Regions from separate parts of the Brevibacillus parabrevis genome, predicted to be linked through region 1. Evidence: a T-box and tRNA genes for the amino acid it is inferred to sense, from the RefSeq annotation. Region 1 holds a T-box; the other regions hold tRNA genes.

Region 1 (5,177 bases):
TCGTTCACTTTGCCCAAAACCAGCGCCCAGCCATCTCGAGTCAGCTGTTTGTTGTAGACAACCGGGAACGGATTCAGTTCAGTCACGGAGGCGGCGAATTTGGCAAACAGCTTCTGCTCCTGCTCGTTCAACCTGCCGAAAAAGGCGACGCGCTCCTTTTTGTCCACCTGGACAGTCAAGACATCGTACGGGACAGGCTTGCCGTTTTCCAACCGCTGATAGCTGACGTTCATCCACGTTCCGTTGCGCCAATCCTCATCCGCATAAACTTCTGTCGCCTGATGCGCGTAAACCTTCGCTTCTTCACCGAGCGCGGTCTGCAAAAATGCTTGCGCGACTTTCTCTGCTTGCGCGGGCGCAATCGTTGTTTTCTCGCCGTCACTGCTTGCGTCCAGCAAGTAGCTTTCGATCCGCCCCGTCCGGGTGTCATACGCGACTTGTCCGATTGCCCTGTCCTTTTGCAGCAAGGTCACAAGCGCAATCCCATCCAGCGTCTCGCCTTTGCGCAGTGTGACACCGCCAAGCTCAGGGACTGCCTTTTGCAGCGGAGCCAGCGCTTGTTCCGGTGAAACGGCCTGCTCCGCGGTTTTGTCCGTTTGATGCGCCGCCGCTGCGCTCGTTCCATTTTTTTGCGGCGACATGGACGGCAGAAAGCCCTCTCGCACCCCTAGCACGGTCAATGCCAGACAAGCCGCAAGCGATCCCGCCATGACTAACTGCTTGTGATTTTTCTGCTTTTTCTTCCCGACCTCCATCCGAATCCTCTCTTCCATTTCCCGGGTAAACTTCACTTCCGAAGCTGCCGCTTTCCCTGCTTCGCGTACAGCTTCACGCAGCCCCTGATCTAGTTCCATTCCAATCCCTCCTTTTCACACAATGCCCGAAAATGTTTGCGCGCCCGATGCAGCTGCGTCCGTACCGCATCCTCGGAAATATCCAGCACTTGTGCTACTTCCTTAATTGACAAATCTTCATAGTAATGAAGTACCATGACCTTTCGATACAAAGGCGACAGCATCATGACTTTCTCGGCGATATGTACCTGGTCCAGTTGCTTGAAAACGGACGATTCCACGTTCCCTTCCGCCACTTGTTCCGGCACGGTTTCTTTCGGGGAGACAAACGTAGAAAAGATTTGCCGGAACGACCACGATCGCAAATACTTGCGCGATTCATTGATGGCAATCCGGTACAGCCATGTTTTCAAACTGCTCTCATGGCGAAACTGATCCAGCGACCGATAGGCTTTCAGGAACACTTCCTGTGTGATGTCTTCCGCGATTCCGCGATCTTTGACGATCATGTAGGCGAGCTGGACGATTTTGTCACCGTAGTCATTCATCAAAGTCGACAGCAGCGCATCCTTGGTCGGCTGCAAAGACCGCTCTGCCGCGTTAGCCTTTGCACTGGCATTCAGATTGACATTCACTTTGCTTCACCTCCTCTTGCAAACGATATCCATTTGATCCAGCAGCCTGCTTTTTGTGACAGAAATCGCGATTTATTTTTCCTGGCCTCTGTTTTCAGCGGAAAAGACGACACCTGCGCGCACTGCGTTCGTTGTCAGAGCGGAACGCTTTTGCTATCATGAGGCTTACCTAACCCCTAGAAAGGAACGATTGACGATGAACACTTTGCTCGCTTGTGAAAAAGACGAGTTTTTGTCCTGTATAGAGACGGTAAAGGAACTGGAAACATCCGAGTTTGAAACATATTCCATCGTAAAGCATACCGAAACAGGTGAACACTATTTGCGCTACTTTTTGTCGCATATCAACCTGTCCGAAGGCGGCAGAAGGGACAATTACGATCACTTTTTGCCACTCGACTCCGACGACGTTCTCGGTCTGATGTTTGGCGATCAGGATTACCACTTCCCGGAAAACTGGCGCTCTTCCTACCTGCGCAGCGGCAACGACAATCGGCTGATCCCTTTTGATCCATCCGAGAATTACGATCTGGAAGAAGAAGCGGCTGCCGAGCTGGCCATGGTGGAAAAACTGGAGCAGTACAAGGCGCAATGGATGCATGCCGAAAACTTGACGGCGGAAGAAAGAGAAAAGCTGACGCAGGAGTATTTCGCGGCACTCGACAAGATTTTGAAAAAACCGGAAGAGTAAGTTGCACAAAAGCACCAAAAACGGCTATAATGCTAGGTAAACAAGCGAATCGTTGATGAGGACAGTACCCTTGGACTTACGGCTGTAGCGAATCGGGGATGGTGGAAGCCCGATGCCTGACCAAGTGCGGAAGCGCCCCTCGGAGATGCGGCCTGAACATCTGACGCTATAGATGTAAGCGTCTGGATTGTGTAGGGTTTTGCCGGGTCTGCCCGTTACAGCAGCGCAAAGCGGTTTTTGCCTCAACCAAATCATGCAGGCAAAAACAACAAGAGTGGCACCGCGGGAGCACAACCTCTCGTCTCTTTTTACAGGAGACGTAGAGGTTTTTTTATTTTTCAAACGTTCCGTTCCAAAGCTTTTCCCATCTGAAAGGAGAATTACCATGAGTTACAAACATCAAGTGGCGGAAAAAATCGCCGCGGCCCTCACCGGACTCGGTGTGAACGATTTCTCGCAAGAAACGGTGTACAATATGCTGGAAACACCGCCAAACCCGGCTATGGGAGATATCGCTTTCCCATGTTTCCAATTGGCAAAAGCACTACGCAAAGCTCCGCCGATGATCGCGACAGAGCTTGCGGAAAAAATAGAAGGTGCGCCGCTGCGCTCGGCACAAGCGGTCGGCCCATACGTCAACTTGTTTCTCGATCAGCAAAACGTGGCGGAGCAAGTCATTGGCACCATCCTGGCACAAGGCAGCGCTTACGGCAGCAGCGAAGCAGGCCAAGGCCGCAAAGTGCCGATCGACCTCTCCTCCCCTAACATCGCCAAGCCGTTTTCCATGGGGCACTTGCGTTCGACCGTCATCGGAAACGCGATTGCGAACATCATGGAAAAACGCGGCTACCAGCCTGTGCGCATCAACCACTTGGGTGACTGGGGCACACAGTTCGGCAAGCTGATCGTCGCCTATCGCCTGTGGGGTGACGAGGAGAAAGTCAAAGCGGAGCCGATCAAAGAACTGCTCAGCCTGTACGTGCGTTTCCACGAAGAAGTTGAAAACGACTCTACCTTGGAAGACCAGGGCCGCGAATGGTTCAAAAAGCTGGAAGATGGCGACGCCGAGGCGCAGCATCTGTGGAAATGGTTCCGCGACGAATCGCTCAAGGAGTTCATGAAAATTTACGAGCTGATGAACGTCTCCTTCGACTCCACGCACGGGGAAGCTTTCTACAACGACAAAATGGATCGCGTCGTCACCCTGCTCGAAGAAAAAGGCTTGCTGACCGAATCGGACGGCGCCATGGTTGTCAGTCTCGATGAGTACAACATGCCGCCATGCCTGATCAAAAAGTCGGACGGCGCTACTTTGTACGCCACGCGCGATCTGGCAGCCGCCCTGTACCGTCATGAGACGTACGACTTCGCAAAAGCGCTCTACGTCGTAGGAAACGAGCAGCGCCTCCACTTCCAGCAGCTCTACAAAGTATTGGAGAAAATGGGCTACGCCTGGTCCGCCGACATGCATCACATCCCGTTCGGCATGATGCTCAAAGACGGCAAGAAAATGTCCACGCGTAAAGGAAAAGTCGTCCTGCTCGAAGAAGTTTTGGCGCAGGCGATTGCCGATGTGCAAAAAGTGATTGAGGAGAAAAATCCTTCCCTCGCGAACAAGGACGAAGTTTCCCGCCAAGTCGGGGTCGGTGCCGTCATTTTCCACGACCTGAAAAACTACCGTCTGAACGACATCAACTTCTCCTGGGAAGAAATGCTCACCTTTGAAGGCGAGACAGGGCCGTACGTGCAATACACGCACGCGCGCGCTTGCTCGCTTCTGCGCAAAGGAGAGTACAAGCCGCAAACGGCTGCCAGCCTCGTACCAGATGCATTGGACAGCAAGGAAGCGTGGGCAGTCATCACTTTGCTGAACAGCTTCCCGGAAGTGATTGAACGGGCCAGCGACAATTTCGATCCGTCGCAAATCGGCAAGTACGTCATCGACCTTGCCCAATCGTTCAACAAGTTCTACGCCAACGTGCGCATTTTGGCCGAGGAAGAAGACGTCAAAGCGTCCCGCCTCCAGCTCGTAGCTGCGGTAGTCGCTGTCCTGAAAGAAGGATTGCGCCTGCTCGGACTGGCTGCTCCAGAGGAAATGTAACTGTCGCAAGATCACGAAAGCCGGCTGCCTCCTGCTCTCAGGAAACGCCGGCTTTCCTTTTTGGAAAACAGCAGCCACGGCTCGCTTGCCGATATCTCACCACCTAAATCGTTCCATTTTTTGTCATGCTTTGCGATAATAAAAAGAAAAACGTCATTGGTGGTGAGTGGATGTGAGCAGAACGATACAGTTTGGCCCGTCGGAGTGCACGTTGGCGCTCAGCGGCTGGCGCGCGGTGATCGCATTCGAGAACCGCATTACCATGCCGTATCGATTCATCAAGCATGTTCAAGTCGATTCTTTTACTCCCGAGCCGGGAACGCTGCGCATGCCGGGAACGGAGATTCCTTTTTCCAGCACATATGCGGGCAGATTCCTCTACGGAAACGATTGGTACTTCCTTTCCTTCGAGCGGACGAATCATCTGCTTTTGCTCGATTTGGAAGGACATGCGAAATACCGGAAAATTGTCGTACAGGTGGAGAACCCCACCGAGATCGCCGTTACGCTGCAACAACATCTGCTCGCTCAACACGAATGAAGACAGACAACCGTTGTGAAGCAGATTCTTTTTGAAAAACGCCCTACAGAAAGTGAGATTGTTATGAAAAAAATTGTTTTGATCGCCGCAAGCTTGCTGCTCATGCTCAGCGTCCTGACTGGCTTTGACACCCCTGCCCCTGCTGCAAGCTCCCTGCAAAGCTCTTTGCAAAAATATGCCGTTCCTGTAGCGAAAATGGAGCTGCCCGCGAAGACGATTATCGGCTTTGGCGAAGCTACGCACGGAAACAAGCAGTTCACTACGCTCAAGCTGGACGTATTCCGGCATGTAGTCGAGAAGCAAGGCTATCGCGTGTTTGCCATCGAAGGTGATTTTGGCGGCGCCCAGAAGGTCAACGACTTCCTTTTGGGTGGACATGTAACCGCAAACGATGCGGCAAAGGCGATCGGCTTCG
Region 2 (5,177 bases), 1.7 Mb from region 1:
CAGTACCCTCTCATGCTGTCAAAGAGAAAATGGTCGACAAAATCTTGACCCTCCGCAGCTACAGGCACATCTTTCGTTTCATACTTATATTTTCCACTCGAACGCAAGTAATTCTCGATCGCCCGGACTTTTTCGTACGGGGTCTTGGCATTTTGCGTAATCGACTTCGCCAGCTCTTTTACACGCGGCGGCAAAGTTGCCGGAAGCTGCAAGTACCGCTCTTTGATCTCTTCCGGATAGTCGGTTCCCGCTTCGGTCACTGCCTTTTCGCTGACAACCGGAACCTCTGCATTCACCTTGTACTGGTTGAGCTTGAGCAGCAATGTGTTAGGAGCGTATTCCGTTTTGCCATTTTGCGATCTGGACTGGATCAGGTTAATTTTGCCTGCCCGCACCTCTAGCTGTTGGTTCAACTGATCATACACGACAGTAGCATTCGGCGGAGCGTAATTGCTCACCTTGTTCAATTGCCCCGGATAAAAGACAGTGGCAAACTGCTGCGGTCCTTTAAATTCCAGCGTTGCTTCTACCTTTTTCATTTCGAACCCGTGGAACAGTTCATTTTTCCACTCGTAGTTTTGCGGGTCGAGAATCGCCGTGTAATCGCGTTCCCCTTTCTCCCAGCCTACACCTGTATACAGGTCTTTGGAGTCGCCGCGCCAATAGCTGCGCTCGTTCGTTGTCGCAATGAACACCAGCGTATTGTCTTGCAGAAAAGGTCCGCCCAACCGCTCGTCGTTGTTGTCGTAACCAACTTTTTTCATGACCGCTGTCGGCGTCTCGTTCCCGTTGCCCATCAGAAAAGCAATCGGATCAGGCCAGCTCGCTGCTTTCTTCGGAGCGGCATAGCCGATGCCTACGCTCACGAGAATGATCAGGAGAGAAGCCATCAGAGAACCGAAGAGAAGCCGACTCCTTTTTTCTGCCACGGTAGCCATGTTGGTCATCTTCATCAAATGACTGACAGCCAGGAGCAAGAACCCGAAAATGAGCGTCCGCACAATCCCCTCGCTGGCGTCATACGGCAAGAACGTATCAAGGACAGCCAAATACAGCTCTGTCAAAAAGACAAACCATAAGCCTTGCCGCTGCTCCAGTACCAAGTACGTCAGCATCGTAATCAAAACGATCAGCATCAGGTCAAACAAGGCATTTCGCGACAAGATGGACATCGCTGCCCAATCCTGCTGAAAAGCCAACGGGAGGTCATGAACTATCTGCCCGTACAACTCCGCCAGCCAATCCGTCGCAAACAGCGGTGTGTCGAACAAAGAAGCATGCAAAAGCCACAGCAGGCCCAGCATTTTGATCGGTATTGTAATCCAGCGATACGGTATGGCTACGTCGATAATCAGCACTCCGGCCACGATCGCATAAAAAGGCCAAAGGATGCCTGTATCTGTCAGCTCCTGCAAAGGCAATAGCCACTCTCTTAGCATCAGGAACAGAAAAAGGGCCGAGACCCATTGCCATACCGTTGGACGTTTCCACACGCTCATGAGTCTAAGCACCTCCTATCCGCTTCCACTCTTGTTCATCGACGTGGATAGACGTACACGATACTTTGCTTCCGCCGAGCAGTTGCAGCATTCGTCTGCGCTCCTGGGAAATGGTGGCTTCGGCATGTACGTAGAACAATTGCACTCTTCTTCCTTTTTGCGACAACGCAATCAGTCGATTGACCAGGTCTTTGTCTACTCGCGGTGTGACGATAATCAGCGTTACACCTTGTTGCTGTTCCAGCGCTTCTCGCCCTACAACCCGTGCGAACGACTCGCTTCCTTGCGGCATGACTCGCGCCAACTGATCAAACACACGCAGGAAGTGGGCATGGGACAGCGCCGGAGCAATCGAGATGCGTTCCTTTTGCCTGTACACCAGCCCGTAGTGATACTGGTTCCGGTTGGCATACGCGATCAGGCTTGCACTTAGCTTTACCGCCGTTTCGAAAAGCTGGGCTGGCTGGCCCTCGTAGCTTTCCTTTTCTACATCAAGGAAAAAGACAGCCTGATTCATCGCCTGATGCTCAAATTCCTTTGTTTTTAAGCCAGTCCCTCTGGCAGATGCACGCCAATGAATCTGGCTCAGCCGGTCACCGCGCTGATAATCGCGTACGCCCCTTACCGCAGCGACGTCGTCGGAGCGCTTGTGTGACACGTGGACATTCCCGCTGAAGCTGCCATCGCCCAAAGCCCAATGCGTCAATTCCTTATAGCGTGGATAGACGAGAAACTCCTGGGGGAATGAAAACACTTTCCGCCTTTCGCAAAATCCGAAAAAATCTCCTCCGCTGACAACACACTGATCCAGCGTGTAAAAACCGCGTGGCAGACTGGGAATGACGTAGCGAAACTCCATCTCTTTTTTAAACCAAGGAAAAATCAGCTGTCTGTGCGGCTCATACACGCCTGCGAGACGCTCCGGCAACGGCTCCACAACCATATGCCACCCGAACGGAAACCGGATTCTCCGACGCAGACGAACCGTCACAACGACGTCCTCGCCGTCCTGCAAACGGTTGCGATCGATGTGGCGTTCTACCTCCAGCGTAGAGAGCATGAGAAAATACGCCAGAGCCTCATATACCAGAAACACCAGACTGCTGTAAAAAAGAAACCAGCTGGAAAAACCGCCCTGAAATTTGGCGAAAACATAGGTGATCACCACAAGCAGGACCGCTTTGAGCTTACCCCATCTTTGCTGTCTCATTCGCAGTCACCGCCTCAGCTCACCGGCACTCGGGTTTCGGTCAAGATCACGGTCAGTACCCGATCAACGGTTGCTCCTTCCAGACGTGCTTCCGGCTTCACGATCATCCGATGGGCGAATACTAACGGCACCAGTTCTTTGACATCATCCGGGATAACGTAATCTCTGCCGCGTACAAATGCAAGTGCCTGCACCGCTTTATACAAGGCAAGTGACCCGCGTGGACTTACACCAAGGTAAATATGGTGGTGTTCACGTGTACGGTGGCAAAGCCGCACAATGTATTCTTTTACCCCTTCCGACACCTTGATCGCAGCAACTTCTTTCTGGAGCTGCGTCAAGTCTGCTGCCGACAAGACAGGCTCAAGCTCTGTGAGCGGATTCACATCTGAGAATCTCGACAACATCCGCATTTCTTCATCTACAGTCGGATATCCCAAGCGTAATTGCATCAGAAAACGGTCCAACTGTGCTTCCGGCAGTGGAAACGTTCCTTCGTATTCCAGCGGGTTTTGCGTCGCCATCACAAAAAACGGGTTGGCCAACCGGTACGTTGTGCCGTCTACGGTGACTGAGCGCTCTTCCATCGCTTCCAAAAGAGCGGACTGTGTCTTTGGCGATGTCCGGTTGATTTCATCCGCCAAAATCACGTTTGCAAACAACGGTCCTTGCCGAAATTCAAACTCCATCGTTTGCTGGTTGAAGATAGCTACCCCAGTCACGTCGGTCGGCAGCAAATCGGGCGTGAATTGGATACGCTTGAACTCGCCCCCGATCGATTTGGCCAGAGCGCGTACGAGCATCGTCTTTCCGACACCCGGCACGTCCTCCAAAAGAACATGCCCATTCGCCAAAATCGCTGCGACCATCATCTCGATTACCGAACGTTTTCCAATCAAAACTTTTTCTATATTATCGATCAGTTTAGCAATTGCAGGATGCATTTGGTCCAATTTAATTGGGTTCACGTTGATACATCTCCTGTTCCATCTTATTCTTCCATCACGCATGTAACAAACTCTCGTTGTCACCTGTTTTCCCTTGTATCACCTGTATTGTTGATGTTGAAAATACAGTGTAATTCTAAAGTAATAGATGGAATTGGGAGATACAAGGAAAACTTACTTAAAATTTGTAAGAATGCAGCCGAGATTATGCAAAAAAGAGTAGGAATTGTTCCTACTCTACGGTTTCATATGAAGTAATGGCGTGCCCTGAGAGATTCGAACTCCCGACCTTTTGATTCGTAGTCAAACGCTCTATCCAGCTGAGCTAAGGGCACTTAATTGTAAGAGTCAACCTGAAACGGTTGAATAATGATGGAGCGGACGACGGGTCTCGCTTCTACTGGCACCACTTCGCCGATTTGCTACCCGACAAGCCAGATCTGAAGTACCCGTGACACTCTTCTTTGATGCTCTTCAAGGGTAAACCCGGAACGGGTGAGAGACCCGAGAACATCTATGGAGCGGACGACGGGTCTCGAACCCGCGACCTTCGCCTTGGCAAGGCGACGCTCTACCAATTGAGCTACGTCCGCATGTACATGAACAAAGGTTTGCTCTGGCTGCAAATCCTTTTTCTTATAAGGTGCGGGTGAAGGGACTTGAACCCCCACGGTCTCCCGCCAGAACCTAAATCTGGTGCGTCTGCCATTCCGCCACACCCGCAAGATAAAACAGAAAAGCGCATCGATATTTCTATCGTGCTACTCGACTCTTGATTGTAAAAACTGGTGAGCCATGAAGGACTCGAACCTTCGACCCTCTGATTAAAAGTCAGATGCTCTACCAACTGAGCTAATGGCTCGCAAATGGCTGGGGTACTAGGATTTGAACCTAGGAATGACGGAGTCAAAGTCCGTTGCCTTACCGCTTGGCTATACCCCAATGGTGGTGCCGGCAATAGGACTTGAACCCACAACCCCCTGATTACAAGTCAGGTGCTCTACCAATTGAGCTATACCGGCAAGATATGTTACTAATGGTGGCTCGGGACGGAATCGAACCGCCGACACGAGGATTTTCAGTCCTCTGCTCTACCGACTGAGCTACCGAGCCATAATGATTTTTATCTTATGCCATTCTTTTATTCAAAAAATGGCGGAGCTGACGGGACTCGAACCCGCGACCTCCGGTGTGACAGACCGGCGTGAACTCCAACTTCACCACAGCTCCATGTTTGGTTGCACCCAAGGGTACTTCCATTCCATCAAGGAAAATTTGGTTGCGGGAGCAGGATTTGAACCTGCGACCTTCGGGTTATGAGCCCGACGAGCTACCGAGCTGCTCCATCCCGCGACGATTAGGACTCACACGTCAGCATCACCACAAAACGCGGCGTTTTCAACTGACCGTCCTGCTAATTTATAAATGGTGGAGGCTGACGGGATCGAACCGCCGACCCTCTGCTTGTAAGGCAGATGCTCTCCCAGCTGAGCTAAGCCTCCATGCTCCCCGACTTTTGTC
Region 3 (5,177 bases), 1.9 Mb from region 1:
AGCATGGTTGTGCCGACGATTCCCTTGATTTGCTCCCGTTCCTCCATCGCTTCCAGAAAAGCCGCCAGCCTCGGCAAGGATTGCAAAATATGCCTGCGCAATAACAAGGCTACTTTCAGTTCGTCTTTGACGCCCCTGCAAAGAGTGGCAAAGTAGTAGTTGTGAATATGTATTTTCAAAATCAGATCGCCGTCATGAATGATCCGCTCGTCTGACGTACGCAAAGACTCACCCCGATAACGCAAGGGAACGACCCGAAAAATATTGTTCCCTTTTTCAATATAGGTAAGTCTGGTGCACCGTTGGTAGATTTCATCCCAGTATCCCCATAGCATCAAGAGATTTGTGTTCATATGCAACGGTTCCTTTCCAGCGATGTTTACTTTGTAGTATTCCCCACTACCGCTTCCTTTCATTACCTGGTCAGGCCCTTTTCATCCGCCCCCACAGCATGATCAATGCGGCAGCAATCACGGGAAGCCACATGTGATTCAACATCAGCGGATTGAGCCATTTCCACACGTACTGGTCTTCCAGACACATGTCCACAGCCGTAAACGCCAACACGCCGCCACCGATGATGACCAAACCTGGGAAGCGGTTCATCAGCCGCGCGACCCAGACGCTTCCCCACATCAGCAGCGGGATGCTCATCCCCAGTCCAAGCAAAACCAGCCATATATCGCCATGTGCGGCTCCGCCAACCGCCAAAACATTGTCCAAACTCATTACAAAATCTGCTAATATAATCGTTCTGACCGCTTGGCCGATTGTCTGATTGTGCGCAACCTCTGTCGTCTCGTCGTGGCTGCTCAGCATCAGCTTGCAGGCAATCCAGAGCAGCAGCAACCCTCCGATCGCCTTTACAAGCGGAATGTCCAGCATCCACGTCATCACGCCTGTCAAGCCAATTCGCAATACAACAGCCCCAATCGTTCCATACATGATTGCACGGCTTCGCTCCCGTAAAGGCAAGCCCCGACAGGCCATTCCTATGATGACAGCATTGTCGCTGCTCAGTACCAGATCAATCATGAAAATATGCACCAGACCCAGCCAAAAATGCTCTCCCATCCCTGCCTCCCTGGTCCATGAAATGTTTGTCCATTCTACTTTATGCGACTAGAATCGGACCTATGATTGAATATTTTTCCGAAAAAAGGCGGTTTTCAGCGGATTTTGTCAACAAAAAAATTCCACAAAAAAACATTTTATCGCGAAATCGGGATATTTATACCTTGTCTAATCTTACCTTTTTCCCTTACGATTCTAGTGGGGTGGATAATGAGATGGTGGAGACTGTGACGCTTAACTTATTGCACGTTTCACGGAAAATTTTAGACTTGGCTCCAAGAATTACTACGATATGGATGCAGGAAATTGTTCGCAGTATGGAAATCCCTGTAACAATTCCTCGTGATTTTGCGGAGAAACGAACGGTTCTCTTAGCCCGTTATCTGGTGGAAGACGTAGACCAGGACATGCAGAACTGGGCACTGGATATGGGAGAGTGGCTGCGTTCGCAGGAGTTCCCCTTCTCCTCCATTTTGCGCACGTATCAGTTGTATCGAAACGTATTCTGGCGTGTGCTTCAGCCTGAACTGCAACATTGGTCCCTCTCTCCCCAGGACATGCACTATCTGGAAAAGCAACTGGGCAAAGCGATGGACGAGAGTGTCTTTTGGGCTGTCTATCATTTTGAGCAAATGATCAACAAAGAGCTCGTTCAAAAGGAAGAAACGATTTCTTACCTGCACAACGACAAGCTGACCATGCTGGGGAAAATCGCGGCCAACATGGCCCACGAGCTGCGCAATCCGCTCTGTGCCATTGAAGGCTTTCTCAAACTGATCAGTGAGTCGACGCAGGAACAGGCACAATTGCAAACGTACATTCAGGTCGTCATGCATGAATTTGAAAACTTGCATCGGCAAATTACCGGCTTTCTCAGCTTTTCCAAAAAACCGATTCTCGATGAAATTTTCAAAACTGTCCAAGTTGAGCAACTGCTCGCTGAAGTAGAAACGCTGATTACTCCGAGACTTTTAGGAGAAAACATACGATTCGAAAAACAAATCCACCCCTGCTCTCTGGCTTGTTATGAAGAAGGCTTGAAACAGGTCGTCGTCAACTTGCTGAACAATGCGATTGACGCCGTGCAAAACCGAACGGACAAGTACGTCCACATTATCGCTACTGCTTCGGATGGCTGGCTTTATTTAAGTGTGGAAAACAACGGTGAAATGATTCCTCCCGACATTGTGGAGGTTCTGTTCCAGCCGTTCTTTACAACCAAACAAAACGGGACGGGCATTGGCTTGTCCATCTGTAAAAATATTATTGAGAAGCACAACGGCACCATCCATTGCGACTCCAACGAGAAGCGCACCCGTTTCGTCGTATCGCTTCCGATCGTAACAGTAGAAGAAGCTGTAGAGCCTGTGGAAGCGACCAACTGAATCCTGGTGGGTTAGTATAATAGTCAAGTCAATCGCGCTTCTGTGAACACAAAAAAGCCTCCTGGTCATCAGGAGGCAATGCAAGAGATCCGTTACCTATACGTTCGGTAAGCGACCTTAGCCTTACTGTACACGAAAACATATGTTTCTACCACTGAAACCGTCAGACAGCTTTCGACATCGTTTTTCTGAAGCTTTTACGTTCATAAGCACTAAACCTGCTGCTTCGTTCATTCGTCTCTCGTCGGATGAAAGAAACCCGGACTGATTCTGTTTCTTTTTTGTTTTTTATACTTCCGCGAATAAAAGACCTCTGGCATGCTGGACTGACGCAGCCACACGAGGTCTTTTTCTGTTGGATCGGTTGCTTGCAGATAGAGATGGGACAATAACGAAAAAAGCAGAGAGGTAAATGGCTCTCTGCTTTTACATATGGAGCGGGTGATGGGAATCGAACCCACGCGACCAGCTTGGAAGGCTGGAGTTCTACCATTGAACTACACCCGCATCGAACGAACTTGGTGCCGAGGACCGGACTTGAACCGGTACGGGAGAAACTCCCGACAGATTTTAAGTCTGTTGCGTCTGCCCATTCCGCCACCCCGGCAGCTTTTCACAAATCGTTAGGCAAATCATGGTCGGGAAGACAGGATTCGAACCTGCGACCCCTTGGTCCCAAGCCAAGTACTCTACCAAGCTGAGCTACTTCCCGACTTTGCTATTTCTCTTCCCTTTTAAGGTAAAGAGGCGTGCCCTGAGAGATTCGAACTCCCGACCTTTTGATTCGTAGTCAAACGCTCTATCCAGCTGAGCTAAGGGCACATGATATGGAGCGGACGACGGGTCTCGCTTCTACTGGCGCTGCTTCGTCGATTTCCTGCCCGACAAGCCAGATCTGAAGTGCCCGTGACACTCTTCATTGATGCTCTTCAAGGGTAAACCCGGAACGGGTGAGAGACCCGAGAACATCTATGGAGCGGACGACGGGTCTCGAACCCGCGACCTTCGCCTTGGCAAGGCGACGCTCTACCAATTGAGCTACGTCCGCATGCTTGATAAGAAAATATGGTGCGGTCGAGAGGACTTGAACCTCCACGGTGTTGCCACCACTAGAACCTGAATCTAGCGCGTCTGCCAATTCCGCCACGACCGCATATCCATTTTGTAAAAACTGGTGAGCCATGAAGGACTCGAACCTTCGACCCTCTGATTAAAAGTCAGATGCTCTACCAACTGAGCTAATGGCTCAAATACTGGTGGGGAGAGACGGATTCGAACCGCCGAACCCGGAGGGAACAGATTTACAGTCTGCCGCGTTTAGCCACTTCGCTATCTCCCCAGTAAATGGTGCCGGCAATAGGACTTGAACCCACAACCCCCTGATTACAAGTCAGGTGCTCTACCAATTGAGCTATACCGGCATACTATTTGATTATAGCATATCTTTCATAAAATGATCAATGTTTTTTAGTTTGATTAAAACACATTGTCATTTCATGAAACCGACCACCTTGTAAAGATGGCGGAGCTGACGGGACTCGAACCCGCGACCTCCGGTGTGACAGACCGGCGTGAACTCCAACTTCACCACAGCTCCATGTTGTTAGTCCAAACCCAGTAAGGCGTGCGAATTTTGATCGCTTGGGCAAAGAGAAAATTTGGTTGCGGGAGCAGGATTTGAACCTGCGACCTTCGGGTTATGAGCCCGACGAGCTACCGAGCTGCTCCATCCCGCGACGATTAGGACAACCAAGTGTCAGTGTCACCACAAAATGCGAGGGTTTCAACTGACCGTCCTGCTGATTTATAAATGGTGGAGGCTGACGGGATCGAACCGCCGACCCTCTGCTTGTAAGGCAGATGCTCTCCCAGCTGAGCTAAGCCTCCGTACTCCCCCACAAAGTGAAGAGATTGCGTTGTAGCAACACCAAGTACTTTGCGAGAGCCCCAACAAATAGTTGGGTGTATAGGTGACCCGTAGGGGATTCGAACCCCTGTATGACAGCGTGAAAGGCTGCTGTGTTAAACCGCTTCACCAACGGGCCATGATTGTTAGGATGACTTCTGGTGCTCCCGACAGGAATCGAACCTGCGACCTCTTCCTTACCATGGAAACGCTCTACCGACTGAGCTACAGGAGCATCATATGGCTCCTCGGGACGGACTCGAACCGCCGACCGATCGGTTAACAGCCGATTGCTCTACCAACTGAGCTACCGAGGAACGTTGAAGGATTTATTCCTTCAAAACTGAATACGCATGATTGCTAAGCATGTGTGGATAAGTCCTCGACCGATTAGTATTCGTCAGCTCCACGCGTTACCGCGCTTCCACACCGAACCTATCAACCTCATCGTCTATGAGGGTCTTACCAGCTTGCGCTGTGGGAAGTCTCATCTTGGAGGGCTTCACGCTTAGATGCTTTCAGCGCTTATCCCGTCCGCACATAGCTACCCAGCTGTGCCACTGGCGTGACAACTGGTGCACCAGCGGTGCGTCCATCCCGGTCCTCTCGTACTAAGGACAGCTCTCCTCAAACTTCCTACGCCCGCGACAGATAGGGACCGAACTGTCTCACGACGTTCTGAACCCAGCTCGCGTACCGCTTTAATGGGCGAACAGCCCAACCCTTGGGACCTACTTCAGCCCCAGGATGCGATGAGCCGACATCGAGGTGCCAAACCTCCCCGTCGATGTGGACTCTTGGGGGAGATAAGC

The links. A T-box is a leader RNA that pairs with one kind of tRNA and senses whether it is charged. The one in region 1 lies ahead of argS (arginine--tRNA ligase), so its partner is inferred to be a tRNA-Arg.
Region 2: it has a tRNA-Arg gene. The T-box ahead of argS (arginine--tRNA ligase) is inferred to sense a tRNA for this amino acid. The anticodon was not compared.
Region 3: it has a tRNA-Arg gene. The T-box ahead of argS (arginine--tRNA ligase) is inferred to sense a tRNA for this amino acid. The anticodon was not compared.

The regions. Positions count from the first base shown of each region.
Region 1 is NZ_CP064090.1:4,728,004-4,733,180, forward strand. Features, by position in the region: gene IRJ17_RS21650 (YcdB/YcdC domain-containing protein) at 1-854, opposite strand, end outside; gene IRJ17_RS21655 (sigma-70 family RNA polymerase sigma factor) at 845-1,417, opposite strand; gene IRJ17_RS21660 (hypothetical protein) at 1,626-2,120, shown strand; T-box leader at 2,164-2,429, shown strand; gene argS (arginine--tRNA ligase) at 2,506-4,221, shown strand; gene IRJ17_RS21670 (hypothetical protein) at 4,394-4,762, shown strand; gene IRJ17_RS21675 (erythromycin esterase family protein) at 4,826-5,177, shown strand, end outside.
Region 2 is NZ_CP064090.1:314,752-319,928, forward strand. Features, by position in the region: gene IRJ17_RS01335 (transglutaminase TgpA family protein) at 1-1,499, opposite strand, end outside; gene IRJ17_RS01340 (DUF58 domain-containing protein) at 1,504-2,709, opposite strand; gene IRJ17_RS01345 (AAA family ATPase) at 2,724-3,677, opposite strand; tRNA gene IRJ17_RS01350 (tRNA-Arg) at 3,915-3,991, opposite strand; tRNA gene IRJ17_RS01355 (tRNA-Gly) at 4,174-4,249, opposite strand; tRNA gene IRJ17_RS01360 (tRNA-Leu) at 4,301-4,379, opposite strand; tRNA gene IRJ17_RS01365 (tRNA-Lys) at 4,443-4,518, opposite strand; tRNA gene IRJ17_RS01370 (tRNA-Gln) at 4,524-4,598, opposite strand; tRNA gene IRJ17_RS01375 (tRNA-Thr) at 4,603-4,678, opposite strand; tRNA gene IRJ17_RS01380 (tRNA-Phe) at 4,694-4,769, opposite strand; tRNA gene IRJ17_RS01385 (tRNA-Asp) at 4,810-4,886, opposite strand; tRNA gene IRJ17_RS01390 (tRNA-Met) at 4,933-5,009, opposite strand; tRNA gene IRJ17_RS01395 (tRNA-Val) at 5,083-5,158, opposite strand.
Region 3 is NZ_CP064090.1:2,790,518-2,795,694, reverse strand. Features, by position in the region: gene IRJ17_RS13265 (YkoP family protein) at 1-353, opposite strand, end outside; gene IRJ17_RS13260 (TerC family protein) at 424-1,074, opposite strand; gene IRJ17_RS13255 (sensor histidine kinase) at 1,290-2,459, shown strand; tRNA gene IRJ17_RS13250 (tRNA-Gly) at 2,893-2,966, opposite strand; tRNA gene IRJ17_RS13245 (tRNA-Leu) at 2,979-3,066, opposite strand; tRNA gene IRJ17_RS13240 (tRNA-Pro) at 3,095-3,171, opposite strand; tRNA gene IRJ17_RS13235 (tRNA-Arg) at 3,208-3,281, opposite strand; tRNA gene IRJ17_RS13230 (tRNA-Gly) at 3,432-3,507, opposite strand; tRNA gene IRJ17_RS13225 (tRNA-Leu) at 3,526-3,612, opposite strand; tRNA gene IRJ17_RS13220 (tRNA-Lys) at 3,632-3,707, opposite strand; tRNA gene IRJ17_RS13215 (tRNA-Tyr) at 3,714-3,798, opposite strand; tRNA gene IRJ17_RS13210 (tRNA-Thr) at 3,805-3,880, opposite strand; tRNA gene IRJ17_RS13205 (tRNA-Asp) at 3,980-4,056, opposite strand; tRNA gene IRJ17_RS13200 (tRNA-Met) at 4,119-4,195, opposite strand; tRNA gene IRJ17_RS13195 (tRNA-Val) at 4,271-4,346, opposite strand; tRNA gene IRJ17_RS13190 (tRNA-Glu) at 4,431-4,504, opposite strand; tRNA gene IRJ17_RS13185 (tRNA-Thr) at 4,525-4,600, opposite strand; tRNA gene IRJ17_RS13180 (tRNA-Asn) at 4,607-4,682, opposite strand; rRNA gene IRJ17_RS13175 (23S ribosomal RNA) at 4,736-5,177, opposite strand, start outside.